One region of the Rubrivivax sp. JA1055 genome, then DNA from elsewhere that is predicted to be linked to it. Evidence: predicted binding sites of a transcription regulator. Region 1 holds the regulator's gene; each other region holds the start of a gene.
The links. The regulator sigma-54, encoded in region 1, starts transcription at its own class of promoters, with help from an activator protein. The targets are predictions, from matches to a motif close to TGGCANGNAANCTGCTTT.

Region 1 (7,542 bases):
CGGCCGAGGAGGCCGCGGCCGTTGCCGCCGGCTTCGCCGCCGTCGGCCTGGGCCCGCGCGTGCTGCGCGCCGACACCGCGCCGCTGGCGGTGCTGGGCTGGGCCGGGCTGCGGGTCTGACCCGCTGCGCGGCAGCCGGCGCCGCCGCCAGAATGGCCGCCGATGCGGCACGACGAGTACCTGCGCCACGACGCCACCGCGCTGGCCGATCTGGTGCGCCGCGGCGAGGTCTCGCCGCAGGAGCTGCTGGACCTGGCCCGCGCCCAGGCCGAACGGGTGCAGCCACGTCTCAACGCCGTCACACGCTGGCTGCCGGCGCTGGCCGAGGCCCAGCTGGCGCACGGCGCCGCCGGTCCGCTGGGCGGTGTGCCGTTCGTCGTCAAGGACAGCGTCGCCGATGTCGCCGGCGTGCCGACGAGCTACGGCAGCCGCGCCGGCGAACGCCTCGTGCCGCCGGTGCACGCCGCGGTGCTGCGCCGGCTGCTCGACGCCGGCGCGACGGTCTTCGCCAAGACCAACCTGCCGGAGTTCGGCCTCAAGGGCGTCAGCGACTCGCGCGCCTTCGGCCCCGTGCGCAACCCCTGGGACCCGGCGCGCCACGCCGGTGGCTCCAGCGGCGGCTCGGCGGCGGCGGTCGCCGCGGGTGTGGTGCCGATGGCGGGCGGCAACGACGGCGGCGGCTCGCTGCGCATCCCGGCGGCGTTCTGCGGGCTGTTCGCGCTGAAGCCGTCGCGCGGGCGCATCTCCAACGGCCCGGGTCTGGGCGAGGTCTGGTTCGGCGCCTGTTCGGAAGGCGTGATCTCGCGCAGCGTGCGTGACAGCGCGCTGGCGCTGGACATCCTCTGCGGCCCCGAGCCCGGCGACCCGTTCACCGGCGCCGCGCCGGCCGAGCCCTTCGTCGCCGCGCTGCGCCGGCCGCCGGCGCGGCTGCGTGTGGCGTTCTCGACGGCCTCGCCGCTGGGCACCGCGGTCGACGCCGAGGCCGCGGCGGCGGTGCAGGCCGCGGCGCGCCGGCTCGAAGCCCTGGGCCACCACGTCGAGGAAGCCGCGCCGCCCGTCGACGGCCATGCGGTCGCGGCCTGTTATCTGCAGCTCTACGCGGCCCAGGTGCCGGCGGTGATGGCCCAGGCGCGTGCGCTGGGTGCGCGCGACACCGAGTTCGAGCCGCTGACGCGGGTGATGGCCGCCTACGGCCAGCGCCTGGGCGGCGCGGCGCTGACCGCCGGCCTGGCGCGCTGGAACGGGTTCGCGCGCACGCTGGGGGCCTTCTTCACCGCCCACGACGTCTGGCTGACGCCGACGACCGCACGGCCGGCGCTGCCGCTCGGCGCGCTGGAGCCGTCGCCGGCCGAGGCCCGGTTGACCGACCTGCTGCTGGCCAGCGGGCTGCTCGCGCCGCTGGCGCGCTGGGGCGCGCTCGACACGCGTGTGCAGCGCCTGTTCGTGCAGAACCTGGCGCCGTACCCGTTCACGCAGCTCGCCAACCTGGCCGGCGTGCCGGCGATGAGCCTGCCGCTGCACCGCACGCCCGAGGGTCTGCCGCTGGGCGTGCAGGCCATGGGCCGCCAGGGCGACGAGGCGACGCTGCTGCAGCTGGCGGCCGAGCTCGAGGCCGATGCGCCTTGGTTCGACCGCCTGCCGCCGATCGCCAGCGGTTCAGCCGCCCAGTGAGAACGGCAGCAGCGACCGTTCGGTGCCGAAAGCCAGCCGGTCGAACAGGCCGTAGACCGCGACGCCGCCATCCCAGGCGCTGGAGATGACGACCCGGGTGATGACCGCGCTGCCGGCCGACACCATCAGCACCTGCCAGCTGCCCCAGGCCGGGTCGCCGGGGTTCAGCGGGTAGCGCGTGCGCTCGAGCAGCCGGTTGCCGGCGTCGTAGGCCTCGATGAAGGGTCGCGCCGTCGGGTTGCCGAAGTACTCGGGCGGCAGCACCGGCTGGGCGTCGATCGACACCCATTGCTGCGGCTTGTCGAAACGCGCCTCGATGCCGCCCTGGCGGGCGTCGAACAGGCTCAGCTGCGGCGGCGCGACCACCGACACGCCGTTGGGTGCGCTCTCGATGCCCCAGGCCGAGCGTGCGTAGCTGCTCCAGCGCCGCGGCGGGCTGGTGCTGATCGACGCGAAGTGCACGCCCTTGGCGGCGTACTGCTCGTCGATGACGGTGCCGTCGGGCACGTCGTCGAAGGTGATGATCGTCGGGCGGGCGAACGGCAGCGGCGGGCGCGGCCGGAACAGGTCGGTGCGGTTGGGTGCGGGCACGGAGCCCAGCAGGTCCAAACGGGTGGCCATGATCGATCTCCTGGTGCGGACAACGGTCGCCCGGCGGCCGGACGACTGCGCCGCGGGGCCCGTCGAGGCCATGCTCGGCCGCACCGCGGCCCGCCGCTTGCGCTGTGTCAGCGAAGCCCGGGGCACCCCCCAGCCCGCAGTCGGTGCGCCGGCGCGCGGCGAGTTGTTGCCGCGGCCGGGCCGGCCGTTCAGCGGCCGGCGGCGATCTCGCGCAGCGCCTGCTCGAAGACCTCGGGCGGCTGGCCGCCGGAGATCAGGTGGCGCTCGTCGACCACGACGCCCGGCACCGAGCGGATGCCCAGCGCCAGCCAGCGCTGCTCCTCGGCGTGCACGGCGTCGGCGAACTCGCCGCGTTCGAGCACCTCGCGGGCGCGGGCCTCGTTCAGCCCGACGCCGGCCGCGACCTGGGCCAGCACCTCGGGGTCGCTCGGGTTGCGGCCTTCGCCGTGGTAGGCGGCGAGCAGCGCCCGCTTGAGGTCCAGCGCCCGGCCTTCGAGACCGGCCCAGTGCAGCAGCCGGTGGGCGTCGAAGGTGTTCCAGATGCGCGTGCGCTCGCCGAAGGCGAAGCCGACCGCCGCGCCGCGTTCGGCCAGCGTGCGCCGCACGGCGGCGAACTGCTCGGGCGCGCCGCCGTACTTGCGCTGAAGATGTTCGTCGATGGCCTCGCCTTCGGGCGCCATGTCGGGGTTCAGCTCGAACGGGCGGACCTCGATCTCGGCCTCGATCTCGCCGGCCAGGTTCTCGAGCGCCCGCTCCAGCGACGCCAGGCCGACGGCGCACCAGGGGCAGACGACGTCGCTGACGAAGTCGATGTGCAGACGCTTCATGCGGCCTCCTTGTTGGACCCGGCAACCATGTCGAAGCGGAACAGCCGGCATTCGATGGGCCCGTTCCACATCGGCACGCGCCGGCTCTCCTTCAGCCGCATCAGCGACGGCAGCTTCATCTCCGGGCTCAGCACCCAGGCCGTCCAGCCGGCGTAGCGGCGTTTCCAGTGCGCGGCCAGCGCGCCGAAGAACTCGGCCGACGAGCCGCCGCCGTCGAAGCCTTCACGCGCGCCGCCGGGCGCGTCGCCGCGGGCGCTGCCGCTGCCCTTGGGCGCGATGCGCTCGCCGTACGGCGGGTTGAGCATCAGCGTGCCGCGTTCGGCCGGCGCCGGGCGCTGCAGCGCGTCGGCAGTCTTGAAGGCGATGGCCTGGCCGACGCCGGCGTTGGCGGCATTGCGCGCCGCGAAGTCGGTCATGCGAAAGCTCACGTCGCCGGCGAAGACCTCGACCGCAGGCGCGTGCACACGTTCGCGCGCGGCCTGCTGCAGCTCGCGCCAGGCACCGAGCTGGTCGCGGAAGGGCAGCAGGCGCTCGAAGGCGAAACGGCGCTTGATGCCCGGGGCGATGCCGCAGGCGATCTGCGCGGCCTCGATGGCGATCGTGCCGGCGCCGCAGCAGGGGTCGAGCAGCGCGCCGTCCTCCTCGCGGCCCTGCCAGCCGGCGGCGGCCAGCATCGCCGCGGCCAGCGTCTCCTTCAGCGGCGCCTCGCCCTTGACGCCACCGGCGCGTTCGTCGCGCCAGCCGCGCTTGAACAGCGCCTCGCCCGAGGTGTCGGCGTACAGCGTCGCGTGCTCGGGGCCGACGTACAGCTGCAGCGACAGGTCGGGGTGGCGGGTGTCGACGCTGGGGCGTTCGCCGCTCGTTTCGCGCAGCTGGTCGCAGACGGCGTCCTTCACGCGCAGCGTCGCGAAGTTCAGGCTCTTCAGCGGCGAACGCTGCGCCGCGACGTCGACACGCAGCGTCTGGCGCGGCGTGATCCAGTCGTCCCAGCGCACGCGGCGCGCGAGTTCGTAGAGCTCGTGCTCGTCGCGGTAGGGGCCGTCGATCAGCGGCCACAGCACACGCTGGGCGAGCCGGCTTTCCAGGTTCAGCGCCATCGCGGCGCGGGCGTCGCCGTCGACGAAGACGCCGCCGCGCACGGCCTCGGTGCGGCAGCCGGTGATGCGGGCGGCCTCGTCGGCCAGCAGCGGCTCGACGCCACCGGCGCAGGGAAGGAACAGGGAGACGGTCATGACGGCGGCGCGACGGACGAAAGCGCTGGACTGTAGTCCAGCTGCGGCGGCGGCGGCGCGTTGTGGCGGAGGACGCGGAGGACGGGGTCAGGAGGACGGGAGGACGGGGTCAGGTCTCGCAAGACCTGACCCCGGGCTGCCCGGGCTGCCTCAGCTGCGGCGGCGGCGCGTCGCGGCGGAGGACGGGGTCAGGTCCTGCGGGACCTGACCCTGGGCTGTGGTCGCGTCAGATCGCCCGGCGCAGCGAGGCCGGCGCGATCTTCAGCGCCTCGCGGTACTTGGCGACGGTGCGGCGCGCGACCTGGATGCCCTGCTCCTCGAGCATCTGCGACAGCTGGCTGTCCGACAGCGGCTTGCTGGCGTCCTCGGCCGAGACGAGCTGCTGGATCAGCGCCCTCACAGCGGTGCTCGACGCGTTGCCGCCGGCCTCGGTGTTCAGCGAGCTGCCGAAGAAGTACTTCAGCTCGAAGGTGCCCTGCGGCGTGGCCATGTACTTGGCCGTCGTCACGCGCGAGATCGTGCTCTCGTGCAGGCCCAGCTCGTCGGCGATCTCGCGCAGCACCAGCGGCTTCATCGCGATCGCGCCGTGGGTGAAGAAACCCTTCTGGCGCTCGACGATGGCCTTGGACACACGCAGGATGGTGTCGAAACGCTGCTGGATGTTCTTCATGAACCAGCGCGCCTCCTGCAGCCGCGACGACAGCCCGCCGGCGCCGTTGCGCTGGCCGCGGATCGCCTGGGCGTAGAGGTCGTTGATGCGCAGCTTGGGCATCACGTCCGGGTTCAGCAGCACCTTGAAGCCGCGCCCCGACTTCTGGACGATGACGTCGGGCACGATGATGTTCGACTCGGCCGGCGCGAACGGCCGCCCCGGCTTGGGCTCGCAGGCGACGATCAGTGCCTGCGCCTGGCGCAGCAGGTCCTCGCCGGCGCCGGTGGCGGCGGTCAGCTTCTTCACGTCGCGCCGCGCCAGCAGCTCCAGCGAGTGCTCGCAGATGCGGATCGCGACCTCGCGCGCCTCGCAGCGCGGCGTCGTGCGCAGTTGCAGCACCAGGCACTCGGACAGCGAACGTGCGCCGACGCCGGTCGGCTCCAGGCTCTGCAGCCAGCGCAGCGCGCACTGCAGGCGGTCGGCCAGGGCCTCGCGCTGCTCCTCGTCGTCCAGGTCCAGCATGTCGGCCAGGCGCGCGGCGATGTCCTCCAGCGGGTCGGCGAGGTAGCCGTCGTCGTCCAGCGACTCGATCAGCACGTGCAGTGCCGCAGCGTCCTCGGCCGACAGCCGCATGCCGGCGATCTGGCGCCGCAGGTGGTCCTGCAGCGTGCCGGCGCTGGCGCGGCGCTCCTGCGGGTCGAGGTCGTCGTCGCCTTCGGGCGCTGCCGCGGCCGGGGTCTCGCGGATGCCGTCGAAGTCGTCGCGCTCGGTGCCGTTCTCCCAGTCGTCGCGTTCGGTGGTGCCGAACTCGGCGGCGTCGACCTCGGCCGGTGCCGGCTCGGCGGCACCGTCGCCGTCGTCACGCTCGGCGACGCGGTCGACGGTGGCACGTTCGGCCGGCGCGTCGAACGGTGTCGCCGCGTCCTCGTCCATCTCCAGGAACGGGTTCTGCTCGAGCATCTGCTCGACTTCCTGGTGCCGCTCCAGCGTCGACAGCTGCAGCAGCCGGATCGACTGCTGCAGCTGCGGCGTCAGCGCCAGATGCTGCGACAGGCGGACTTGGAGGGAGGGCTTCATCGGCCGCGCGTCACATCTTGAAATGCTCGCCGAGGTAGACCTTGCGCACCTCGGCGTTCTCGACGATCGCCTGCGGCGTGCCTTCGGTGAGCACGCTGCCCTCGCTGATGATGTAGGCGCGGTCGCAGATGCCCAGCGTCTCGCGCACGTTGTGGTCGGTGATCAGCACCCCGATGCCGCGCGACTTGAGGAAGGCGATGATGCGCTGGATCTCGATGACGGCGATCGGGTCGACGCCGGCAAAGGGCTCGTCGAGCAGGATGAAACGCGGCTGCGTGGCCAGCGACCGGGCGATCTCGACGCGGCGGCGCTCGCCGCCGGACAGCGCCGGCGCCGGCGAGTCGCGCAGCTTCTCGATCGACAGGTCGTGCAGCAGCTTGTCCAGCAGCTCCTGGATCTGCGCCGGCTTCAGCGGCCGGCCGTCCGGGCCCTGCTGCAGCTCGAGCACGGCGCGGATGTTCTCCTCGACGGTCAGCTTGCGGAAGATCGACGCTTCCTGCGGCAGGTACGACAGCCCCAGGCGCGATCGCTGGTGGATCGGCAGGCGCTCGACCGGGCGGCCGTCGATGCGGATCTGGCCGGCGTCGGCACGCACCAAGCCGACGACCATGTAGAAGGTGGTGGTCTTGCCGGCGCCGTTGGGGCCGAGCAGGCCGACGACCTCGCCGGCGGCCACCGACAGGTGCACGTCCTTGACGACGCGCCGCTGGCCGTAGCTCTTCTGCAGGTTCTCGGCTTCGAGCCGGCTGCCCGCGACGGCGGTTTCCATCAGCGCTGGCCCCCGAGCGAGCGCGCCGGCGCCAGCGGCGCGGCCGAGGCCGGCGCGGCCGGCGGCGTGGCCGCCTTGTCGCTGCGCGGGCTCAGCACCGCGCGCACGCGACCGCTCGGGTTGGCACGGGTCGTCTCGCCGCCGGCGACGCTGAAGGTCTCGGCGGTGTTGTCCCAGACGATCTGCGAGCCGGTGATCTCGTCGGCGACGACCGCGCCGCGCAGCCGGCGCACCGCGCCGTTGCCGATGAAACGCAGCGTGTCGGCGCGGCCGTCGTACTCGATGCGGTCGGCCACGCCCTCGACGACCTCGTCGACGCCGTCACGCTTCTGGCGGTAGCTCGCCGGGCGGCCGGCGCTGCCGATGGCGGTGGCGGCGCGGTAGCCGTCGGCCGTCTCGCGCAGCTCGACGCGGTCGGCGCGGATGACCATCGTGCCCTGGGTGATGACGACGTTGCCGTTGAACTCGACGAGCTGGCGCTGCAGGTCGACCGAGCCCGGCCGGTCGGCCTCGACGACCATCTGGCGCTCGCGGTCGGCGCGCTCGGCGGCCGCGGCGGCGCACAGCAGCGCCAGCACCAGCGGTGCGGCACGGCGGAGGAGGGCGAAACGGAGCGTCATTTTCGGCACGAAACTTGCAAGCATTCTAGCCACAAGTTCGTGCCGTCGAACAGGGTTCGCGGGCCCCGCGTTGC
Region 2 (7,542 bases), on a different contig from region 1:
CGCTTGGCGTCGAGCCTGGCCAGCAGCGGCAGCGAAAAGGCCGCGGTCTTGCCGCTGCCGGTCTTGGCCTGGGCGATGAGGTCGCGCCCGGCCAGCGCCGGCGGCAGCGCCGCGGCCTGGATCGGCGTCATGCACTCGTAGCCCAGCTGCTGCAGGTTGGCGAGCACGGCCGGCGACAGCGGCAGCGTGGAGAAAGCGGGGCCGGCGGGCGCGGCGGGAGATTCGGTCATGCCCCGATTGTCGAGGCTAGGGCCGGCCGGCGCCGGGATTTCAGAGTTCGCGCGCCGTCAGCCACAGCCGCAGTTCGAACTCCAGCGTCGGGTACTCGGGCTCCATGTGGCGGCACAGCGCGTAGAAGGCCTTGTCGTGCTCGCGCTCCTTCAGGTGCGCCAGCTCGTGCACGGCGATCGTGCGCAGGAAGTCGGCCGGCGCCTCCTTGAACAGCGCGGCGATGCGGATCTCGCGTTTGGCCTGCAGCCGCCCGCCCTGCACACGCGAGACCGCGGTGTGCGTGCCCAGCGCGTTCTTGACGACGTGCAGCTTGGGGTCGAAGACGACCTTGGACAGCGGCGGCGCGCTCTTCATGAACCGCGACTTCAGCGCGCAGACGTAGTCGTAGAGCTCGCGCTCGTTGCGCACCGGCGAAGGCTCGGGGTGGCGGCGCGCGACGTAGTCGGCGAGCCGGCCTTCGGCGATCAGCGCCTGGACCTGAGCCAGCAGGTCGGGCGGGTAGCACTGCAGATACTTGAGTTCTGACACCGGCTCAGCAGCGGCCCGAGCGCCGGCTGCGCGGCTGCAGCTTGTCGAGCTCGGCGAACTGCTGCTTGAGCAGCAGCATCAGCGCCCGCGCCTGGTCGACCGGCAGGCTGAGACAGGAGCCGGCGGCGCCTTCGTCGCGCGCCGGGCGCGGCAGCACCAGCGCGTCGACGCCGATCTCGATCAGGCCCTTGTCGTGACGCAGGGACTTCAGGCGCTGCACTTCGATGTCGTAGGTCTTCATGCGGGGGCGGGGTGACGCGAAAGCCGGCGATTGTCCGCCGCCCGCGGCCGCAGCGGGCCGTGTTCACGACAACGACCGGCCCCGCGGCCGTCGCGCCCCATGCGCCCCGAAGATCCGCCCGCGCCCCGAGCGGCAACGCCGGCTCGGCCCGCCCGGCGTGCCGGGCGCTGCGGCAGCCGGCTCAGTGACGGCGGCGGCGGTTCGCGGCGGCGACGCCGAACAGCGCCAAGCCGGCCAGCGCCAGCGTCGCCGGTTCCGGCACGTCGTTGCCGGGCTCGCCGACGACGACGCGGATCGCGCTGCGGCCCATCTCGGCACCGGCCGCGGAGTAGGCGACCAGGGCGAACGTGTACTCGCCGGCGGCGAACGCGTCGAAGGCCTTGCCCACCTCGAGGAAGTCCATGCCGAGGTTCCACGAGTCCTGGATCAGCGGCAGCGCCGAGAACGCGCCGCCGATGTGCGCCGCCTGGTCGGTGCCGGCCGCCGGATCGCGGTCGATCAGCAACTGCACCGAGTAGCTGGTGGTGTCCAGGCCGCTGACGTAGTACGCGAAGTTCCACAGCGCATACGGGTTCGCCGGCGACGGCGACTGTTGCGACACCCCGTCCGGCGCGAAGAAGGTCCCGGCGCCGTCGTTGGCGAGGTTCGGCCCGACGTAACGCTGATGCGCGGTCAGGCCGAGCGTCAGGCCGTTCTCGAATTCCTTCACCGCCACGGCGTTGTTCGGGATGCCGCTGCCGCCGAAGGTGGCACCCGGCAGCGTGCCGAAGCGGTCGTAGGTCGGCGTGACCGGCGCGGCGATCGCGGAAGCGCAGGCGACGGTGGCGAGAGCGGACAAGGTGCAGCGCAAGATGTTCATGACGGTGTCAAACGTGATTTCCTGCATCAAAAGCACGTGACATGCCACTCCACCTCGGGGCGGCAGATTTCGCCGGTGTGACAAGGGTTTGTCCGCAGCGGCGGGGCCGCGGGCCGAGGCTGCGAACCGGTCGGTGTCAAGGATGCCGACAGGCCGGATGCGGCCGGTCCCGCGCGAGCGTGCCGACCGGGCGGGCCGGCGTCCTGGTACAACCTGCCGCCGAGAACGCTCAGCGAGAACACGACGATGCCCCTGATGGAGATCGGCGCGGGCCTGCGCGGGCCGGGTGCCGGCCGATGACGCCGGGACTCCTGCCCTCCGGCCTGTACGACCTGCTGCTCACCGAGCGCCTGGAGCGCCTGCTCGCCGCCGACCCGGGCGCGCGGCATCAGGTCCTGCCGCTGGCCGGGAATGCGGCCGAACTCGTGGCCGATGCCCTGGTCCGGCAGCTCGCCGCCCTGCTGGAGGAACTGCCCGGCGACGGCGAAGACGCGGCGACACGCCAGCTGGGGCTGGTCAACGAGCTGCTGATCTGGCTGCGCGAGCGGCTGCAGGGCAACACCAGCCGAGGCGCGGCCGCCGCTGTCGACCTGCTGGCGCCGCCAGCGCGGCTGCTGCGCGCCGTGCACCGCTCGCCGACCCGCCCGACACCGCCCGAGCTCGGTCTGGCCATGCCGTGGCTGTTCACCGCCGGCAAGGGCTCGCCGTCGCTGCTGCAGGAACTGCGCCGCGAGCTGGCATCCAGCGACCGGGTCGACATCCTGGTCAGCTTCATCACCGTATCGGGCGTGCGCAAGCTGCAGGACGTGCTGCAGCAGATCACCGCCCGCGGCGGCGACGCCGGCGCGCCCGGGCCGCGCATCCGCATCCTCACCACCACCTACACCGGAGCCACGGAGCTGCGCGCGCTCGACGAGTTGGCACGCCTGCCGGGCTGCGACGTCCGCGTGTCACTGGACGGCCGCCGCACGCGGCTGCATGCCAAGGCCTGGATGTTCCACCGCGCCAGCGGCTTCGGCTCGGCCTACATCGGCAGCGCCAACCTCAGCGGCGCGGCGCTGACGGGCGGCCTGGAGTGGACCGTCAAGCTCACCCAGCGCGGGCAGGCCGCCTTGTTCACGCGCGCCGAGGCGCACTTCGAGACGCTGTGGTCGGACAACGAGTTCCGCCGCTACGACCCCGACGACGCCACGCACCGCCAGGCCCTCGCCGCGGCGCTGCGGCGCGAGTCGGGCGCCGGGCCGGGCGATGGCGGCCCGGTGGCCGTCGGCTTCTTCGACCTGCAGCCCAAGAGCTACCAGCAGGAGATGCTGGAGCAGCTGGTGGCCGAACGCGCGCACGGCCGCCAGCGCAACCTGCTGGTGGCCGCCACCGGCACCGGCAAGACGGTGGTCGCCGCGTTCGACTACCGCGCCAGCTGCGAGCGCCTGGGCGGGCGGCCTCGGCTGCTGTTCGTGGCGCACCGCGAGGAGATCCTGCGCCAGGCGCTGCGCACCTACCGCGAGGTGCTGCGCGACCCCGAGTTCGGCGACCTGCTCTGCGGCACGCACGAGCCCGGGCAGCTGGACCACCTGTTCGCCACGATCGACAGCGTCAGCAGCCGCGATCTCGTCGCCACGGCGGGCGCCGCGCACTGGCACACCGTGGTGGTCGACGAGTGCCATCGCCTGGCCGCCGAGCGCTTCGACGCCTTCGTGCGCACGGTCCGCCCGGCCGTCCTGCTGGGCCTCACCGCCACGCCCGAGCGCAGCGACGGCAAGCCGCTCGCGCCTTACTTCGACCACCGCCCCGACGGCAGCCCCGCGGTGGAGCTGCGCCTGTGGCACGCACTGGACCTGCAGCTGCTCGCCCCGTTCGAGTACTACGCCTGCGACGACGAGACCGACTTCTCGTCGGTGCCCTGGGACCTGCCTGGCGAACGCGACGCGATCGACAAGCTCGTCACCGCCAACGACCTTCGCGCGAGGCTGGTCGTCAAGGAGTGGATGCGGCTCGCGTCCGAGCCCCGGCAGTCCCGGGCGCTGGTGTTCTGCGTCTCGGTGGCGCACGCCGAGTTCATGACCGAGCGGCTCAACCGCGCCGGGCTGCCGGCGGCCTGCGTCGTCGGCAGCACCCCGGGCGACGAACGCCGCCGCGCACCGCAGCGGCTGGCCAGCGGCGAGCTCTGCGCCCTCGTGACCGTGGACCTCTACAACGAAGGCGTGGACCTGCCGACGGTCGACACCCTGCTGCTGCTGCGCCCGACGCAGAGTCCGGTGCTGTTCCAGCAGCAGCTGGGCCGCGGGCTGCGCCTGGCGCCGAGGAAGGACAGCTGCCTGGTGCTGGACTTCGTCGGCCAGCACCGCGCCGACTTCCGCTTCGACCGGCTGCTGTCGGGCATCACCGGGCTGACGCGGCGCGAGCTGGCCGACGCCGTGGAGCACGGCTTCGGCAGCCTGCCGCCGGGTTGCCACATCCACCTGCAGAAGCAGACGCGAGAGCAGGTGCTGGGCAGCCTGCGCACGCTCACGCAGCAGAGCTGGAGGCGACTGAAGACCGAGCTGCAGGCCTACGCCGCGCTGCGCGGCCGCAGCGCCGTGCGCCTGGCCAACTTCCTGAGCGACCAGGCGCTGGAACTGGAAGACGTGTACCGCGCCGGCACCGGTGGCACACGCAGCGGCTGGACCGCGCTGAAGCGCGAGGCCGGGCTTCTGGTGTGCGAGCCCGGCCCCGAGGAGGACTACCTCAGCCGGCGCGCGGCCGACCTGCTGCACATCGACGACCCGGCCCGGCTGACGCTGCTCGGCCGCCTGCCCGCGCTGCACGCCACCCGCCACGCGCTCGACGCAAGCGACCGGGCCTTGCTGCAGATGCTGGCCTACCAGGTCGACGGCCGCCACGAACAGAAAGGCGACGCCGCCACCTTCCTCGCCCGCCTGGCGGCACATGCGCCGGTGCTCGAGGAACTGGCCGAGCTCGGCGGCTGGCTGGAAGCCTCGAACGCACGGCCCGCCGTGCCGCTGCCGGGCCTGGACGACACGCCGCTGGTGCTGCACGCCCGCTACGGCATCCGCGAGATCCTGACCGCCGTGGGCTGGCTGAGCGCCGAGCGTCGCGTGCCCTTCCAGGCCGGAGTGCTGGCCCTGGCCGAGCGCCGGACCGAGCTGCTGTTCGTGACGCTCGACAAGAGCGAGGGCTTCCACGACCGCATCGCCTACCGCGACTACGCCATCAGCGCCGAGCGTTTCCACTGGCAGTCGCAAAACAGCGCCGGCCCCGACACACCGGCCGGACGGCGCTACCTGGAGAGCGCGCACAACGGCTGGCGCTTCCAGCTCTTCGTGCGGGCGCACAAGGGCGAGCCCTACCGCGCCTGCGGCCCCGTCACCCTCGACGGCGCCGAGGGCAGCCGACCGATGAGCATCACCTGGCGGCTGCAGCGGCCGCTGCCGGCGCGGCTGTTCCGGGAGTTCAGCGTGCTGCGGGGCAGCTGAAGACGCGCAGCCCGGTATTCAGCCCGACAGCAGGTCCGGCCGATGCGCCTTCAGCCAGGCCAGCACGTGCCCCTGCAGCGCCTTCGCGCTGGCCAGGCACTCGGTGGCCACGGCTTCGGGGATGAGATCGCCCGAGTAGTCGGACAAGTTGCGTTGCTTGCGCAGCGCGTCGAGCACGATGACCTGGGCCGGCGCGACGCCGACGCTGGTGCCGAGGGTCTGGATCGCCGTCTGGTGGTGTCCGGGCTTGCTGGTCAGCGTGCGGTAGCCGTTGGCCTGCAAGGCCACCATCGACAGCTGCATGATGGCCTTGTAGGCCGCGTCGAAGCGGTTCTCCGCGCTCAGGCCGGCCAGCTGCGCATCGGCCAGATTGCGCTGCGCAGCCGCCAGCAGCTTGCCGACAGCGGCCGCGTCCGGCTGGATCGCGTCAAGGCTGATGCCCAGCAAGTTCTTCAAGGTCATCGGCGTTGCCGATCAGGAAGATCTTGGGGCGCGACAGCACGTCCCGCAGGAACGGCTCCGAACGAGCCCTTGCCGCAAAGTCGTCGAGCGCGAATACCTTCGGGTTGATCTCGCGACCCAGGGTGGTCTGCGCCGGGTACAGCGCCTGGACCACGTCTCGGAAGCCGGCATCGCCGACCAGGAGCACGTCGATGTCGCTGCCGGCCGTTTCCTCCCCGCGGGCGACCGAGCCGAAGACAAAGGCCAGCTTCACGCGCCCGGCCAGCGGCGCCAACGCTGCCGAGAGCACATCGCCCAGGCCCGAGGTCTTGCGCAGGATGCTGGCCAGCTCGGCGTAGATCGGGCCGCTGGTGTTGGCGCTGTAGACCTGCTGGTTGCCGCGCTTCTCACGCCGCAGCAGCCCCGCCTCGGCCAGCTTGGTGAGCTCACGCGTGATCGTGCCGGCCGGCAGGCCCGTGCGGCGAGCGACCTCCCGGCCATGCAGCGCTTCCTCCGGCCGCAACAACAGCAGCCCGAGCACGCGACGGCGGTATTCGGGGAACAGCAGGGAGGCCAAGGATTGATGCATGGAAGGCGCCAATTGTCGCTTTATTTGCATCGATTTACCAGACACCTCAACACGACACGCCGCCCGAAAACAAGCGGGGCATCAGGCGACTGCAGGTGGCAAACGACACCGACCTGTGCCCGTGGAGGCCTACATCAGCACGATGTCGTACTGCTCCGGGTTCATCGTCGCCTCGGCCGACAGCGAGATCGGCTTGCCGATGAACTCCGACAGCCCGGCGATGTGGCCGCTCTCCTCGTCGAGCAGCATCTCGACGACGGCGGCGCTGGCGATGACGCGGAATTCCTTCGGGTTGAACTGCCGCGCCTCGCGCAGGATCTCGCGCAGGATGTCGTAGCAGACGCTGCGCGCGGTCTTCACCTGGCCGCGGCCCTGGCAGGTCGGGCAGGGTTCGCACAGCATGTGCGCCAGGCTCTCGCGCGTGCGCTTCCTCGTCATCTCGACGAGCCCCAGCTGCGTGAAGCCGCTGACCGTGGTGCGCGTGCGGTCGCGTGCGAGCTGCTTGCGCAGCTCGGCGAGCACCGCCTGCTGGTGGTCCTCGCGCGTCATGTCGATGAAGTCGGCGATGATGATCCCGCCCAGGTTGCGCAGCCGCAGCTGGCGCGCGATGGCGCCGGCCGCCTCGAGGTTGGTCTTGAAGATCGTGTCCTCGAAGTTGCGCGCGCCGACGAAGCCGCCGGTGTTGACGTCCACCGTCGTCAGCGCCTCGGTCTGGTCGACGATCAGGTAGCCGCCGCTCTTCAGGTCGACGCGCCGCGCCAGCGCCTTGGCGATCTCCTCCTCGATGCCGAAGAGGTCGAAGATCGGCCGCTCGCCGCGGTAGTGCTCGAGCTTGCCGACCGCGCCCGGCGTGTAGGTCTCGCCGAAGACACGCAGCGCCTCGTGCTGCAGCTTGGAGTCGATGCGGATCGAGTGCGTGGCGTCGGTGGTCAGGTCGCGCAGCACACGTTCGGCCAGGCTCAGGTCCTGGTGCAGCAGCGTGCCCGGCGGCTTGCTCTGCGCACGCTGGCGGATCGCCGCCCAGGTCTTGCGCAGGTAGGCGATGTCGTCGGCGAGTTCGGCGTCGCTCGCCTCCTCGGCGTTGGTGCGCAGGATGAAGCCGCCGCCATCGGCGCCGACCAGCGCCTGCATGCGGGAACGCAGCTGCTCGCGCAGCTCGGGGCCGCCGATCTTCTGCGAG
Region 3 (7,542 bases), on a different contig from region 1:
GCTCGGCGCGCGAGCCCAGCTGCAGGTCCTGCCAGAGGTGGTTGTCGCCCAGGCAGGCGACGGCCAGCGTCTCGGCGATGGCGGCCGCGGCTTCGCGCGGGCCCTCAGCGTGGTCGAGCAGCAGCGCGACGAGGTCCTCGACCTCGTCGGCACGCGCCGCGCGCCGCGCCAGCGCCTCGGGCACCGGCCGCGGCTCCATCAGGCGGCCACCGGGGCGTGCGAGTAGCACTTCTTCGGGCAGATCTTCGAGCACGCGGTGCAGCCGATGCACAGCTCGCCATGCGCGATCGTCATGACCTTCTTTTCGTACTCCTCGTCGTCGTCGCCGTCCGGGTCCAGCGAGACACGCTCGCCGTCCTCGTCGAGGCCGATCAGTTCGAGCACGCCGCGCGGGCAGACGCGGAAGCAGCGGCCGCAGCCGATGCACTTGCCTTCGTCGATCTTCTGCACGAAGGAGGGCGTCCAGGTGGCGCCCGAGGGCAGGGTGATGCTGTAGTGGGACACGGTGTTCTCCGTCAGGCGGCCTGGGCCGCGGCGAGCTGCGCGCGTGCGGCGACCAGCGCCGCATGCGCCTCGTGGGCGACCCGGGCGACCTCGGGGATGCGCTCCCAGTTCGTCGGCAGTTCCTCCGACAGGTCGTGCAGGTCCATCTTGGCCTGCGTCGCGCGGGCGTTGAGCTTCTTGATCTCGGCCTTCAGGGCTTCCAGGTCAACCATGACCCGTCCTCCTGCGCGTCTTGACGCGCTGATGTCGAAAGACCTGCGGCGTATCAAGCGGACGCCGCGGATCAGGCTTTGCCTGGCCGCTGGCGTCGCCCCCTTGAGGGGGAGCGCCGCAGGCGCTACGGGGGTGGTCAGTCATGCTCCCCAGGTGGCGACGTCGCGGTGCTGCTCGATCATCGAGACTCCTTCGGCGACCAGCTTGCTGCCGGCTTCGGCCAGCTTGGCGAGGCTCGGGTAGCCGAAGCGGTGCACGTCGCGCAGGTGGCGGTTGACGACGACCAGCCGGCCGGCGGTCAGCACCGTGCGGCCGAAACCTTCGTGGCTCATCTTCGTCATCGGGCTGACCATGATCCCGGTGGCACGTTCGATCGCCAGGCCGACGGCGTTGTGGAACAGGTCCAGCCGCCACAGCGTGTCGGGGTCGGGGTCGCCCATGATCGGCAGCGCGCGGCGCTGCTCGGCGGTGAGGATGAAGGGTTCGAGCAGCGTCGTGTCGCTCTTGCCGTCCCAGGTGCCGTGCGTGTCCTGGGCGCGGATCTGCTTGATCAGCTCGCGCACGAAGCCGTCCTGCAGCGCGGCCTCGTCGGCCGCCGGGGTCTCGACGGCGGCGCTCATCGTTTCACCTCGGCGTCGTCCTCGAAGTCGAAGGAGCGTTCCTGGCCCTTCATCAGCGCCTTGCGCAGCCACGGCGGCGGCGTGCCGCGCAGCACGTTCTGCAGCTTGTCGAGGATGTCCAGGATGGGCTCGGGCTGCGTCAGCTTGACCGGGTGGATGCGGCTGGCGACGACACGCGCCGCCGCCGAGCCGCCGATCGCGGCGACGTAGACGATGGCGCAGTCGCCGATCGCGGCCAGCTTCGGTGTCAGCTTGTCCTCGTCGCCGTCTTCGTCCAGGCCGTCGCCGAAGGCGAAGTCCTGCACGAAGGCATAACCCTCGGGGGTGACGTCGTAGACCGCCAGGTGCGGGGCCCAGCCGAAGTGCGCGTCCACGCGCTGCTGGTCCTGTGTGGCGAAGGCGACTTTCATGGTTCGCTCCGGGAAGTGACGGGATCGGTGGCCGCCGGGCGGCGGCGCGGGATGACGGCGCTGACGTGGGCGACGGCCGGCGGCACGGCCTGGGCGGCGGCCAGGCTGGCGGCCGGCAGCGGCCAGTCGTCGGGCCCGTGGTGGCCGATGCACTCGATCAGCGCGTTGCCCACGGCGTTGACGAAGTCGCGTGTGCCGCGGTAGCCGACCATTCGCACATGGGCGTTGCCGATGCGGTCGAACATCGGGATGCCCAGGCGGAACAGCGGCCGCCCCAGGCGCTCGGCGGCCTGGCGGCCGTGCGAATGCGTCATCAGCAGCTCGGCGCCGGTGGCTTCGGCCGAACGCTCGAAGTCCTCCAGGTCGCCGATCAGCACCTCGCTGGTCGGCAGGCGTTCGAGCAGCGGCGAGCGCGTCGTCGTCACGCAGGTCGCGAGTTCGGCGCCCATCTCGGCGAGAAAGCTGCCGGCGGCCCACAGCAGGTCGGGCTCGGCGGCGAGCGCGATCTTGGCGTTGCCGGTGTGGAAGTGGGCGTCGAGCATCGCGTCGACCAACTGGCTGCGCTGGCGGCGCAGCTTGGCCGGCACCTCGCGGCCCGACAGCTCGGCCAGGCGGCGCACGAAGGCGTCGCTGGCGCCCAGCCCGGTCAGGCGGTCGAACAGCGTGAACGGCACGCCGCAGCGCGCCTGCAGCGCCTCGGCGGCCGGGCGCATCTGCTCGCCGACGGCCAGCACCTCCATCACGCCGCCCAGGGCCTCGATCTCGGCGCGCGGCGTGCCGCCGATCGTCGTGCCCTGCCAGGTGTCGGGGATGTGGCCGTCGAGCGAGCCCGAGATGTCGGGCACGACGACGGCCTGCAGGCCGAAGGCCTCGATCGTCTCGCGCAGCTCCTCCAGGTCGGCCGGCGTCAGGTGGCAGCCGGGCAGCAGCGCGACGACGCCGTCGCGGCGCGGTTCATCGACGCGCGGCAGCGTCGACACCAGCGCCGTGACGGCGGCCGCCCAGCCGTCCTGGAAGGCGCCGACGTAGTCGGGTGTCGAGGCGTAGACGACCGCCGTGTCGGCCAGCTCGGGGTGCTGCTGGCGCGCGAGCCGGATCGTGCCGTCGACGTCGTCGCCCTTGGTCTCGGTGAGCCCGGTCGAGCAGATGCCGATGACCTGGGGCTTGGCTCGCTGGCGGATGTTGAGCAGCGCCTTCACGAGGTTGTCGTCGCCGCCCATGATGGTCGTCGCCTCGTTCATCGCCGTCGTCTGCAGCGGGATCGCCTCCTTGAAGTGGCGCACCAGCAGCACCAGGCCGAAGGAGGTGCAGCCCTGCGAGCCGTGCATCAGCGGCATGCAGGACTCCAGCCCCATGAAGGCGAAGCTGGCGCCCAGCGGTGCGCTCATCTTCAGCGGGTTGACGCTGCAGGACTTCTTGGATTCGGTGACGAGGGCCATCGTGCGCTCCCGTTCAGGCCGCCAGCGCCACGGCCGGGGCTTCCCAGGGCGCGGGCGCACGCACCTGCTGCCAGACCGGGTTGAAGATCGCCTTGTCGATCTCGGCGACCATGGTCACGATGCCCTCGTAGCCGGCGAAGGCGTGGTGGCGCTCCTGGTTGATGTCCATCCAGGGCATGCGCGCCTTCAGCGCGACGAACTGGCTGCGGCCGCCGGACAGCATGATGTCGGCGCGCGCCTCGCGCAGCATGCGGTACATCTCGCGCGGCGCGAGGTCCTCGATCATGTGGGCGTCGTCGCCCATGATCTCCTGGATGCGCTGCTTGTCTTCCTTGGTGCTCTTCTTGACGCTGGTGCCGACGATCTCCAGCCCGGCTTCCTGCAGCGCCGAGACCACCGACCAGCTCTTGACGCCGCCGGTGATCAGCAGCACACGCTTGCCGGCCAGGCGCTCGCGGTAGGCGCGCAGGCGCTCGTAGGCGCGCGGCTCCTCGGCGGCGATCAGGGCCTCGGCGCGGTCGACGATGTCGGCCGGCGCGCCGGTCTGCACCAGCAGCCGGGCGATGTCGCGCAGCGTCTGGCTCATGTCGGCGATGCCGTAGAACGAGCCTTCGAAGTACGGGATGCCCCAGCGCTGCTGCATGCGCGTGGCGACGTTGATCATCGACTTCGAGCAGACCATCATGTTGGCCTTGGCCCGGTGCGCCGACGCGATCTCGCGGTAGCGGCCGTCGCCGGTGATGCAGGCCAGCACGCGCACGCCCAGCGCGTCCAGCAGCGGCTTGACCTGCCAGAGCTCGCCCGACAGGTTGTACTCGCCGATGATGTTGATGTCGTAGGGCGTGCTGACGTCGGGCTCGACGGTGCCGATCACGTAGTCGAGCAACGCCTCGGCGCCGAGCTTGTTGCCCAGGTTCTTCGGGCCGGCGAAACCCGGCACGTCGACCGGCACGACCGGCAGGCCGAAACGTTCGCTGGCGCGTTTGCAGACGGCCTCGATGTCGTCGCCGATCATCGCCGGCACGCAGGTCTGGTAGACGAAGATCGCCGGCGGGCGCACGGTCTCGGCGATCTCGCGGATGGCCTTGAACAGCCGCTTCTCGCCGCCGTAGACGACGTCGAACTCGTCGATGTCGGTGGTGAAGCCGGTGCGGTAGATGTGCGGGCCGGAACTCGCGCTGTGGCGGTTGTCCCAGCTGTTGCCTTCGCAGGCGATCGGGCCGTGCACGAGGTGGGCGACGTCGGCGATCGGCTGCAGCGCGATCTTGGCGCCGTCGAAGGCGCAGCCGCCGGCGGCGGCACCGGGCGTCAGCTGCTTGGTGCAGCCCTTCTTGCGCGCCTTCTCGCCCTTGGCCTGGTTGACGTCGCAGCCGGGCTCGTCGAAGACCTGGGCGATCCTGGCGTTGAGCGATGCGGACATGCGGCGGGCTCCTGTGGGCGGCCCATGCCGTGTTGCACGATCGGTGCCAGTCGTGCGCCGCGCGTTTTCTCCTTCGCCGACAAGGACTTGGCGATCTGCGCCGGCGTTGCCGGCGTTGGCGGGATCACGACAAACGCGACGCCTGGGTTTCGGCCGCCGGCGTGCCGAAGGCCGCCGCCAGGCCGTCCAGCACCTGCCGCAGCTCGGCGTCGAAGACCGGCAGCGCGGCGTCGATCGCGGCGCGTTCGCCCGAGCGCACCGCGGCTTCCAGCGTGCGGGTGGCCTCGCGCAGCGCGGTGGCACCGATCGTCGCCGACTCCGACTTCAGCATGTGCAGCGCCGAAGCCGCGGCGGCCAGATCGCCGCCGCGACACTGTTCGCCAATCGTCGCCGGCATGCCGGCGCGCGACTGCGCGAAGAGTTCCAGCACGCGCCGGTACAGCGCCGGCTGGCCGGCGGCAAAACGCAGGCCGGTGGCCCTGTCCAGCCCCGGCAGCGTGGGCGGCAGCACGGCGTGCGCCCCTGCCGCTGCCGGCGCAGCGGCCGGCGCGACGACGGGCGCGGCGTCGATGCCGGTCCAGTGCCGCAGCCGCTCGATCAGCACGTCGGGCTCGAAGGGTTTGGCCAGGTGGTCGTTCATGCCGGCGGCCAGGCAGGCCTCGCGGTCGCTGGCCATCGCGTGCGCGGTCATCGCGATCACCGGCAGCGCCTCCAGCCCGGGCAGTCGGCGCAGCCGGCGCGTGGCCTCCAGGCCGTCGAGCACCGGCATCTGCACGTCCATCAGCACGGCGTCGAAACGTTCGCGCGCCAGCCAGGCCAGGGCCTCCAGGCCGTCGCCGGCCAGTGCCGTGCTGGCGCCGGCCTGGCGCAGCAGCTCCAGCGTCAGCTCCTGGTTCACCGGGTTGTCCTCGGCGAGCAGCACGCGCAGGCCTTCGAGGCGGCGCGGCGCCGGCGGCCGCGGCAGCGGCGCGCCGGGGGCCGGCGCATCGCGACCGAACAGCGACTCCAGCAGCGCGAGCAGCGTCGCCGTCGTCACCGGCGCGGCCAGCAGCGTGTCGACACCCGCCGGCAGCGGGCGCGCGGCGTCGTCGGCACCGTAGGGCACCAGCGCCACCAGCCGCGCGGCGGGGCCGGCCAGCGCCCGCAGCCTTGCGGGCAGGCCGGCGTCCGCCGCGATCAGCGCCGCGTCGAGCAGCACCAGGTCGACGGCGCCGGCGGCCAGGGCGGCGGCGGCTTCGTCGCCCGAGCTCGCCGCGGCTGCGCTGCAGCCGATCTCGGCCGCCCGGGCGGCCAGGATCGTGCGCGCGCGCGCACTGGCGTGGGCCGCCAGCAGGCGCAGGCCTTCACGCGGCGCCCGCCGGGCCGCGGCGGCGGGCCGGTCGCTGCGGCCGAAAACCGCGTCGAAGGCGAACTCGCTGCCGCGTCCCGGGCTGCTGCGCACCGCGATGTCCCCGCCCATCGCCTGCACCAGCTGGCGGCTGATCGCCAGGCCCAGGCCGGTGCCGCCATAGCGCCGCGTCGTCGAGGCGTCGACCTGGCTGAACGGCCGGAACAGGCGTTCCAGGTCCTGCGCCGACAGGCCGATGCCTTCGTCGTGCACGACGAAACGCAGGCGCTGCAGGTGCGGGTCGGCGGCGTCCAGCGCCTCGACGCGCACGAGCACCTCGCCGCGTTCGCTGAACTTGACCGCGTTGCCGCACAGGTTGACCAGCACCTGCGACAGCCGCAGCGCGTCGCCGACCAGCCGCCGCGGCACCTGCTCGGACACATCGAGCAGGAAGCCCAGGCCGCGGTCGTGCGCCTGCAGCGCGACGATGGCCGCGACGCCGTCGAGCACCGCGTCGAGCTCGAACTCGTCGTGCTCGAGCTCCAGCCGGCCGGCCTCGATCTTCGAGAAGTCGAGGATGACGTTGACGATGCCCAGCAGCGACTGCGCCGCGGCGCGGGTCTTCTCGAGGTAGTCGCGCTGGCGCGGGTCGAGTTCGGTGCGCAGCGCCAGCGCCGTCATGCCGAGGATCGCGTTCATCGGCGTGCGGATCTCGTGGCTCATGTTGGCCAGGAAGTCGCTCTTGGCGCGCGTCGCCGCCTCGGCGGCCTCGCGTGCGGCGACCAGCGTGCGTTCGGTCTCGCGCCGGGCGCTGACGTCGCGCAGCACCAGCTGCACGCGCACCGGCGCGCCGGCGTCGGCGCGTGCGAAGACCGCGAAGCTGGCCTCGGTGGCCAGCGTGCCGCCGTCGGCGCGGCGCAGCGACAGGTCTTCGGCGGGCAGCGTGCCCGCCTGCGCCAGCCGCGCAGCGAGCGTGTCCCACGACGGTTCGGCGAGCCAGGCCGTGGCCGGCAGCCCGAGCGCCTGCGCGGGCCCTGCGGCGCCGAGCATCGCCGCCCAGGCCGGGTTGCAGACGACGATGCGGCCATCGGCGTCGACGACGCCGGCGCCGTCGGCCATGCGGCGCAGCACTTCGTCGAACTGCCGCGTCTGCAGCGCCAGCTGGTGCTGCAGAGCGCGCTGCAGGCCGGTGATGCCGTCGGCAAGTGCGTGCAGCTCGTTGGCCGGGCCCGGCGGCCGGGGCGCCGGTTCGCCCAGCCGGCTGAGGTCCAGCGCGCGCACGTGGGCGTGCAGCCGCTCCAGCGGCCGCGAGACGCTGCGCGCGACCAGCGCGTACACCAGCGCCGCGAGCAGCAGCATCTCGACCAGCGCCGCGGCCGCGAACTGGCGCGAGGCCTGCCAGACCTGGCCGTTCAGCCAGTCTTCGTCCAGGCGCAGCTCGAGCACCGCGACCGTGCCCTGGCCGTCCGGGGCCGGCAGCGGGTGGCGCAGCGTCTCGCCGGCGTGCACCGGGTTCGCGCCGGGCTTGGCGTAGCGTTCGTCGATGCCGCGCCCGCGCACCTCGGCCGACAGCAGCGCCGGAAAGCTGCGCAGCCCCTGCAGCTGCACC
Region 4 (7,542 bases), on a different contig from region 1:
AGGACGACCTGATCCAGTACGCCGGCGAGGCCGGCATCCCGCGCGACACCGCCTGGAACCAGCTCACCCCGGCGCAGCGCGACTGGGTCATCGAAGGCTCGCCGAACTGGACCGGCAACTGGAACAAGCAGTGGTACGGCATCCGCCGCTTCTTCGGCTACCTGGAGAGCAAGGCGTACAAGATGCACATCCGCGTGCTCTTGTCCAAGTACCGCAGCTACACGCCGTGCACCGCCTGCGGCGGCGCGCGGCTGAAGCTCGAGCCGCTGCTGTGGCGCCTGGGCACGAAGGCCGACGCCGACGCGGTGCTGCCGCCGTCGCAGCGTTACCTGCCCGTCGGCGTCGGCTGGAGCCGCGAGCAGCTCGAAGCGCTGCCGGGCCTGGGCCTGCACGACCTGATGCAGCTCTCGATCGAGCGTCTGCGGCGTTTCTTCGACGGCCTGACGCTGCCCGGCACGATGCTCGACGAGGCGCTGAAGCTGCTGCTGGACGAAGTGCGCACGCGGCTGAAGTACCTCGTCGACGTCGGCCTGGGTTATCTGACGCTGGACCGCCAGAGCCGCACGCTGTCGGGCGGCGAAGTCCAGCGCATCAACCTGACGACGGCGCTGGGCACCTCGCTCGTGAACACGATGTTCGTGCTCGACGAGCCGTCGATCGGCCTGCACCCCCGCGACATGGGGCGCATCGTCACCGCGATGCACCGGCTGCGCGACGCCGGCAACACGCTGGTCGTCGTCGAGCACGACCCGGCGGTGATGCTGGCCGCCGACCGCCTGATCGACATGGGGCCCGGCCCCGGCGAACGTGGCGGCCGCATCGTCTTCGACGGCACGCCCGACGCCGCGCGCGAGGCCGACACGCTGACCGGCGCCTACCTCGGCGGCCGGCGCCAGGTCGGCATGGGCATCCGGCGTGCGGTCGGCGCCAGCACGCCGAAGCTGATCCTCGAAGGCGCGCGCCAGCACAACCTGAAGAACGTCAGCGTCGAGCTGCCGCTGCAGCGCCTGGTCGTCGTCACCGGCGTCAGCGGCTCGGGCAAGAGCACGCTGATCCAGGACGTGCTGCACCCGGCGCTGGCGCGCCATTTCGGCAAGGCCACCGAGACCCCCGGCGAGCACGACCGGCTGCTCGGCGCCGACTGGCTCAGCGACGCCGTGTTCGTCGACCAGAGCCCGATCGGCAAGACCGCACGCAGCAACCCGGCGAGCTACGTCGGCGCCTTCGACGAGCTGCGCAAGCTGTTCGCCGACGCGCCGCTGGCGCGCGAGCGCGGCTACACCGCCGGCACCTTCAGCTTCAACGCCGGCGACGGCCGCTGCCCGACCTGCGGCGGCTCGGGCTTCGAGCACGTCGAGATGCAGTTCCTGTCCGACGTCTACCTGCGCTGCCCCGACTGCGACGGCCGCCGCTACCGCGCCGAGATCCTCGACGTGAAGCTGGTGCGCGGGCCCATGCAGCTGTCGATCGCCGACGTGCTGGACCTGACCGTCGCCGAGGCCGTGCACTGGTTCCAGCAGGACCGCGACGTGGTGCAGCGCCTGCAGCCCATCGTCGACGTCGGCCTGGACTACGTGCGCCTGGGCCAGCCGGTGCCGACGCTGTCGGGCGGCGAGGCGCAGCGGCTCAAGCTCGCCGGTTTCCTCGCCGAGGCCGCGGCCGGCAAGCGCCCGGCAGTGCCGGCCGGCGGCGGCAGCGCCGCCTGGGCCGGCGCCTTCGCCGACCGCGACACGCGCGCGGCGCTGCGCCGCGGCACGCTGTTCCTGTTCGACGAGCCGACCACCGGCCTGCACTTCGACGACATCGCCAAGCTGATGCGCGCGATGCGCAAGCTGCTGGAGGCGGGGCACTCGCTGCTCGTCATCGAGCACAACCTCGACGTCATCCGCGCCGCCGACTGGATCGTCGACCTCGGCCCCGACGGTGGCGAAGCCGGCGGCGAGCTGGTCTGCGCCGGCACGCCCGAGGACCTGAAGGCCCACCCGCGCTCGCACACCGGCGTCGCGCTGCGCGAGTACGAGGCCGCGCTGGGCCTGGGCGTCGCGCGGGCCGCCGAACGCACGGCCGGGGGCCTGGACGGCACGCCGCTGCAGACGCTGGTGCGTGCCCGCCGCCGCGAGCGCCAGGCCGAGGACGACACGATCCGCATCGTCAACGCCAAGGAGCACAACCTCAAGAACCTGTCGGTGGACATCCCGCGCGGCAAGTTCAACGTCGTCACCGGCGTCAGCGGCTCGGGCAAGAGCACGCTGGCCTTCGACATCCTGTTCAACGAAGGCCAGCGGCGTTACCTGGAGAGCCTGAATGCCTACGCGCGCAGCATCGTGCAGCCGGCCGGCCGGCCCGAGGTCGACGCCGTCTGGGGCATCCCGCCGACGGTGGCCATCGAGCAGCGCCTGTCGCGCGGCGGCCGCAAGAGCACGGTGGCGACGACCACCGAGCTGTGGCACTTCCTGCGCCTGCTGTGGGTGAAGCTGGGGCTGCAGCACTGCGTCAAGGACGGCGCGCCGGTGCGCGCGCAGAGCACCGAGAGCATCGCCGCGCAGCTGCTGCGCGACCACCGCGGCCAGCACGTCGGGCTGCTGGCGCCGCTGGTCGTCAACCGCAAGGGCCTCTACACCGACCTCGCGAAGTGGGCCTCGGCGCGTGGCCACACCCATCTGCGCGTCGACGGCGAGTTCGTGCCGGTGTCGCCGTTCCCGCGCCTGGACCGCTTCAAGGAGCACACGATCGAGCTGCCGGTCGGCGATCTGGTCGTCGACCCGGCCGGCGAAGCCGAGCTGCGCACGCTGCTGGCCAAGGCGCTGGAGCTGGGCAAGGGCGTGCTGCACCTGCTGCACCCGCTGGATGGCCTGGCCGCGGCGATGGACGGCGGCGGCAATGGCCGCGGCATCGGCGAGCTGAAGGTCTTCTCGACCAAACGCGCCTGCCCGGTCTGCGGCACCAGCTACCCCGAGCTGGACCCGCGCATGTTCAGCTACAACAGCAAGCACGGCTGGTGCACGCACTGCGTCGGCACCGGCCTGGCGCTGACACGCGAGCAGCGCAAGGCCTTCGACGACTCGGTGCGCGACGACAGCGACAAGGGCCGCGAGCAGAGTTTCCCGTCCGAGGAGCCCGAGGTCGAGGGCCTGGCCGACCAGCCCTGCCCGGAATGCCACGGCGCGCGCCTGAACCCGGCGGCGCTGGCGGTGACCTTCGACGACGAGTCGATCGGCGCCATCGCCCGGCTGTCGGTGCGCGAGACGCGCGCCTGGGTCGAGGCGCTGGATCTCACCGGCCGCGACGCCGAGATCGCGCGCGACATCGTCACCGAGATCCGCAGCCGGCTGCAGTTCCTCGAGGACGTCGGCCTGGGCTACCTGACGCTGGACCGTGCCGCGCCGACGCTGTCGGGCGGCGAGGCGCAGCGCATCCGCCTGGCGGCGCAGCTCGGCAGCAACCTGCAGGGCGTCTGCTACGTGCTCGACGAGCCGACGATCGGCCTGCACCCGCGCGACAACCGCATCCTGCTCGACGCGCTGCACAAGCTCGGCGACCAGGGCAACACGCTGGTCGTCGTCGAGCACGACGAGGACACGATCCGGCGCGCCGAGCACATCATCGACATCGGCCCGAGCGCCGGCGTGCGCGGCGGCCGCCTCGTCGCCCAGGGCACGGTGGCCGACCTGTCGGCGGCGCCCGAGTCGCTGACCGGGCGTTTCCTCGCCACGCCGCCGAGACACCCGCTGCAGCCGCGCCGCCCGGTCGAGGCCGACGCGCCGGCGCTGACGCTCAGCGGCGCGTCGCTGCACAACCTGAAGAACGTCGACGTCACGGTGCCGCTGAAGCGCCTGGTCGCCGTCACCGGCGTCAGCGGCTCGGGCAAGAGCACGCTGGCGCGCGACGTGCTGCTGGCCAGCGTGCAGGCCGCGGTGACGCAGAAGTCGACCAAGGCCGGGCGCGACGCGATGCTGGCCAACGGCTTCCACGGCCTCGTCGGCTGCAGCGGGCTGACCGGTTTCGAGCCGGTCGACCGCGTGCTCGAGGTCGACCAGACGCCGATCGGCAAGACGCCGCGCTCCTGCCCGGCGACCTACATCGGCTTCTGGGACGCGATCCGCAAGCTCTTCGCCGAGACGCTGGAAGCCAAGGCGCGCGGCTACGCCGCCAACCGCTTCAGCTTCAACACCGGCGACGGGCGCTGCCCGGCCTGCGAAGGCCAGGGCATGCGCACGATCGAGATGAGCTTCCTGCCCGACGTGAAGGTGCCTTGCGACGTCTGCCACGGCGCCCGCTTCAACGCCGAGACGCTGGCCGTCACCTGGCGCGGCAAGAGCATCGGCGACGTGCTGCGCATGGAGGTCGACGAGGCCGTCGGCTTCTTCGCCAGCATGCCGGCGATCGCCCACCCGCTGCAGCTGCTGAAGGACGTCGGCCTGGGCTATCTGACGCTGGGCCAGCCGAGCCCGACGCTGTCCGGCGGCGAGGCGCAGCGCATCAAGCTCGTCACCGAGCTGTCCAAGGTGCGCGACGACGTCACGCGGCGCGGCAACCGCCTGCCGCACACGCTGTACGTGCTCGACGAGCCGACGGTCGGCCTGCACATGGCCGACGTCGAACGCCTGGCGCGTGTGCTGCACCGGCTGGTCGACGGCGGCCACAGCGTCGTCGTCATCGAGCACGACCTCGACGTCATCGCCGAGGCCGACTGGATCCTCGACCTCGGCCCCGAAGGCGGCGGCGAGGGCGGCCGCGTGGTGGCCGCCGGCACGCCGGAGCAGGTGGTGGCCGCCGGCACGCACACCGGGCGCGCGCTGGCGCCGGTGCTGGCACGGGGCGAGCTGCGGCTTTGACCGTCAGGCGGCACCCATGAAAAAGGCCGCGCGCTGCGCGGCCTTGATCACGTCCCGACGGCTCAGGCTTTGCGGCGGCGTGCGAAGCCGGCGCCCGCCAGCGCGAGGCCGGCCAGCGCCAGCGTCGCCGGTTCCGGCACGTTGCCCGGGGTTGCCGAGCCGATCGTGATGTCGTCAAAGGCGGTCTGGTTGGCCGTGCCGCCGAAGTCGATCGACTTGGCGACACCTCCGAACGCCACCCCGACCGCAGTCCAGTTGCAGAAGCTGCCGCCGGGGTCGCCGCTGCAGTTTTGGTTGAACTGGGCCGTCAGGTCCAGCGTGCCCAGGATGTTGCCGGTGCCGTTCAGGTCATCCCAGACGGTGACGACCGCGGCGGTCGACGAGGTATAGAAGAACGAGAAGCCCGTGGTGAACCCTGCCGCGTAGTTCAGGATGGCGTTGTTCGCGTCCAGGAAGAACATCACCGTGTCCGGCGACGGTTCGTTGGCAATGTTGCCGCCGCCGCCGGCATCGGCGTCGACGATGGCGAGCGTTGCCGGACTGAACTCCACGCCAAGTCCGGCGTAGAAGTTCCCGACGGGCGCGCCGCTGGCGATGCCCTCGAAGTCGAGGACGATCGGTGCGGCGCTTGCCGCCGAGACGGCGCCGGCGGCGGCCGCTGCAGCGAGAACTTTGAAGACCGATTTCATGAGGGACTCCCGTTCGGTTGGCTCTTGCGGCGTCCCGGCCAGAGGGCCGGCGTCATGCCGGAAAGGCTCGAAGCATGGGTCGTGCCACCATCGTTCGGTGGGAAAAGTCGTTTTCTGACAATGACTTGGGGAGGGTGCGCCGGGCCGGCCGCTGGCGCTTGTAAGAGCCTTCGACTAAGGGGGGTGCTCAGCCGACGGCCGGGCCGCGGGAGCGCGCGATGGCGCCGCGCAGGCGCCAGAGCAGCAGCCCGCCAAGGATCGCGGCATAGACCGCGACCTCGGCGTAATCGTGTTTGCCCGAGCGCATCCAGAAGAAGTGCAGCAGCGCCAGCCCGGCGGTCGCGTAGACGGCGCGGTGCAGCAACTGCCAGCGCCGCCCGCCCAACGCCTTGATCGCCGCATTGAACGAGGTCGCGGCCAGCGGCAGCATCGTCAGCAGCGCCGCCGTGCCGACGAGGATGAACGGGCGTTTGGCGATGTCCTGCACGATGGCGCCGACGTCGAGGCCCATGTCCAGCCAGGCGAAGCACAGGAAGTGCACGACGCCGTAGAAGAAGGTGAAGAGCCCCAGCAAACGCCGCAGCCGCGCCAGCGCGTGCCAGCCGGTGGCCTGGCGCAGCGGCGTCACGGCCAGCGTCAGGCACAGGAAACGCAGTGTCCAGTCGCCTGTGGCGCGGATCAGCGCCTCGGCCGGGTTGGCGCCCAGCGTGTTCGCGACGGCGCCCCAGACCAGCCACGCCGCCGGCAGCAGCGCGAGCACGAAGACGATCGGCTTGGCCGCCGGCGAGGCCAGCAGCTGGTTCGGCGCGGACACGCTCAGTAGTTCTTCTTCAGGTCCAGCCCGGCGTAGAGCTGGCCGACCTGCGGCTCGTAGCCGTTGAACATCAGCGTCGGCCTACGCTTGGCGAACAGGCCTTCGCCGATGCGGCGCTCGGTGGCCTGGCTCCAGCGCGGATGGTCGACCGTCGGGTTGACGTTGGCGTAGAAGCCGTACTCCTGCGGCGCCGTGCGCTGCCAGGCGCTGCGCGGCGGCTGCTCGACGAAGCGGATCGCGACCAGGCTCTTGGCCGACTTGAAGCCGTACTTCCAGGGCACGACCAGGCGCAGCGGCGCGCCGTTCTGCGGCGGCAGCAGCTCGCCGTAGAGGCCGAAGGCGAGCAGCGCCAGCGGGTGCATCGCCTCGTCCAGACGCAGCCCCTCGACATAGGGCCAGGGGATGATGTTCGAACGCAGCCCGGGCATCTGTCTCGCGTCCGCCAGCGTCTCGAACTGCACGTAGCGTGCGCTGCCCAGCGGCTCGACGCGGCGGATCAGCTCGACCAGCGAATAGCCGACCCAGGGGATGACCATCGACCAGCCTTCGACGCAGCGCAGGCGGTAGATGCGCTCTTCCATCGGCGCGAGCTTCAGCAGCGTGTCCAGGTCCCAGCGGCCGGGTTTCTTCACGAGGCCGTCGACGACGACGGTCCAGGGCCGGGTCTGCAGCTTCTGCGCGCGCAGCGCCGGGTCGGCCTTGTCGGTGCCGAACTCGTAGAAGTTGTTGTAGCTCGTGACGTCGCCGTAGGTCGTCGGCGCTTCCATCGTCGCCGCGCCCGGCACCGCGCTGCGTGCGCCGGGCAGTGCGTCGCGTTGGCCCGGCCGCGCGGTCGCGGCCAGCGCCGGCAGCGCCGCGGCCGCCGCACCTGCGGCCAGGCCCTGGATCAGCGTGCGCCGCTGGCGCCAGACTTCGCGCGGGGTGATCTCGCTGGCCAGCGGGTGCACGTGGCCGCGGTCCTTCAGGTACAGCATCGGGAACTCGGGGAAAGACGACGGCGCAAGGTAGCGCAAAGCGCTTCGGCGCGTCGGCCGTGCCCGCAGATCACGGGTCTGCCGTGGGGCATGGCGCACACCAAACAAAACGGGCCGGCGAATGGCCGGCCCGTCGTGCTGGGTGCTGCGTGCGGTCAGTGCAGGCCGGCGATGTAGTCGGCCACGGCCTTGATCTCGGCGTCGCTCAGCTTGGCGGCGATGGCCGTCAT

Region 2: a site for sigma-54 is predicted at 1,889-1,906, ahead of LOC65_RS00755 (PEP-CTERM sorting domain-containing protein). Genes of this name have one in related genera too.
Region 3: a site for sigma-54 is predicted at 4,638-4,655, ahead of nifE (nitrogenase iron-molybdenum cofactor biosynthesis protein NifE). Genes of this name have one in related genera too.
Region 4: a site for sigma-54 is predicted at 5,594-5,611, ahead of LOC65_RS02665 (PEP-CTERM sorting domain-containing protein). Genes of this name have one in related genera too.

Annotation. Positions count from the first base shown of each region.
Region 1 is NZ_JAJKFP010000005.1:190,712-198,253, reverse strand. Features, by position in the region: gene LOC65_RS07625 (16S rRNA (uracil(1498)-N(3))-methyltransferase) at 1-119, shown strand, start outside; gene LOC65_RS07620 (amidase) at 162-1,670, shown strand; gene LOC65_RS07615 (hypothetical protein) at 1,656-2,291, opposite strand; gene LOC65_RS07610 (DsbA family oxidoreductase) at 2,480-3,118, opposite strand; gene LOC65_RS07605 (class I SAM-dependent RNA methyltransferase) at 3,115-4,350, opposite strand; gene LOC65_RS07600 (RNA polymerase factor sigma-54) at 4,577-6,079, opposite strand; gene lptB (LPS export ABC transporter ATP-binding protein) at 6,090-6,848, opposite strand; gene lptA (lipopolysaccharide transport periplasmic protein LptA) at 6,848-7,468, opposite strand.
Region 2 is NZ_JAJKFP010000001.1:179,883-187,424, forward strand. Features, by position in the region: gene dbpA (ATP-dependent RNA helicase DbpA) at 1-230, opposite strand, end outside; gene LOC65_RS00745 (YgjP-like metallopeptidase domain-containing protein) at 271-759, opposite strand; gene LOC65_RS00750 (hypothetical protein) at 764-1,000, opposite strand; gene LOC65_RS00755 (PEP-CTERM sorting domain-containing protein) at 1,182-1,859, opposite strand; gene LOC65_RS00760 (DUF3427 domain-containing protein) at 2,156-5,332, shown strand; gene LOC65_RS00765 (DNA-binding protein) at 5,351-5,794, opposite strand; gene LOC65_RS00770 (nucleotidyltransferase domain-containing protein) at 5,760-6,350, opposite strand; gene rng (ribonuclease G) at 6,492-7,542, opposite strand, start outside.
Region 3 is NZ_JAJKFP010000001.1:575,702-583,243, reverse strand. Features, by position in the region: gene LOC65_RS02545 (nitrogen fixation protein NifQ) at 1-229, opposite strand, end outside; gene fdxB (ferredoxin III, nif-specific) at 199-504, opposite strand; gene LOC65_RS02535 (CCE_0567 family metalloprotein) at 516-716, opposite strand; gene LOC65_RS02530 (NifX-associated nitrogen fixation protein) at 858-1,337, opposite strand; gene nifX (nitrogen fixation protein NifX) at 1,334-1,747, opposite strand; gene nifN (nitrogenase iron-molybdenum cofactor biosynthesis protein NifN) at 1,744-3,186, opposite strand; gene nifE (nitrogenase iron-molybdenum cofactor biosynthesis protein NifE) at 3,200-4,606, opposite strand; gene LOC65_RS02510 (response regulator) at 4,731-7,542, opposite strand, start outside.
Region 4 is NZ_JAJKFP010000001.1:602,573-610,114, reverse strand. Features, by position in the region: gene uvrA (excinuclease ABC subunit UvrA) at 1-4,835, shown strand, start outside; gene LOC65_RS02665 (PEP-CTERM sorting domain-containing protein) at 4,898-5,524, opposite strand; gene LOC65_RS02660 (sulfite oxidase heme-binding subunit YedZ) at 5,712-6,338, opposite strand; gene msrP (protein-methionine-sulfoxide reductase catalytic subunit MsrP) at 6,341-7,312, opposite strand; gene LOC65_RS02650 (cytochrome c) at 7,468-7,542, opposite strand, start outside.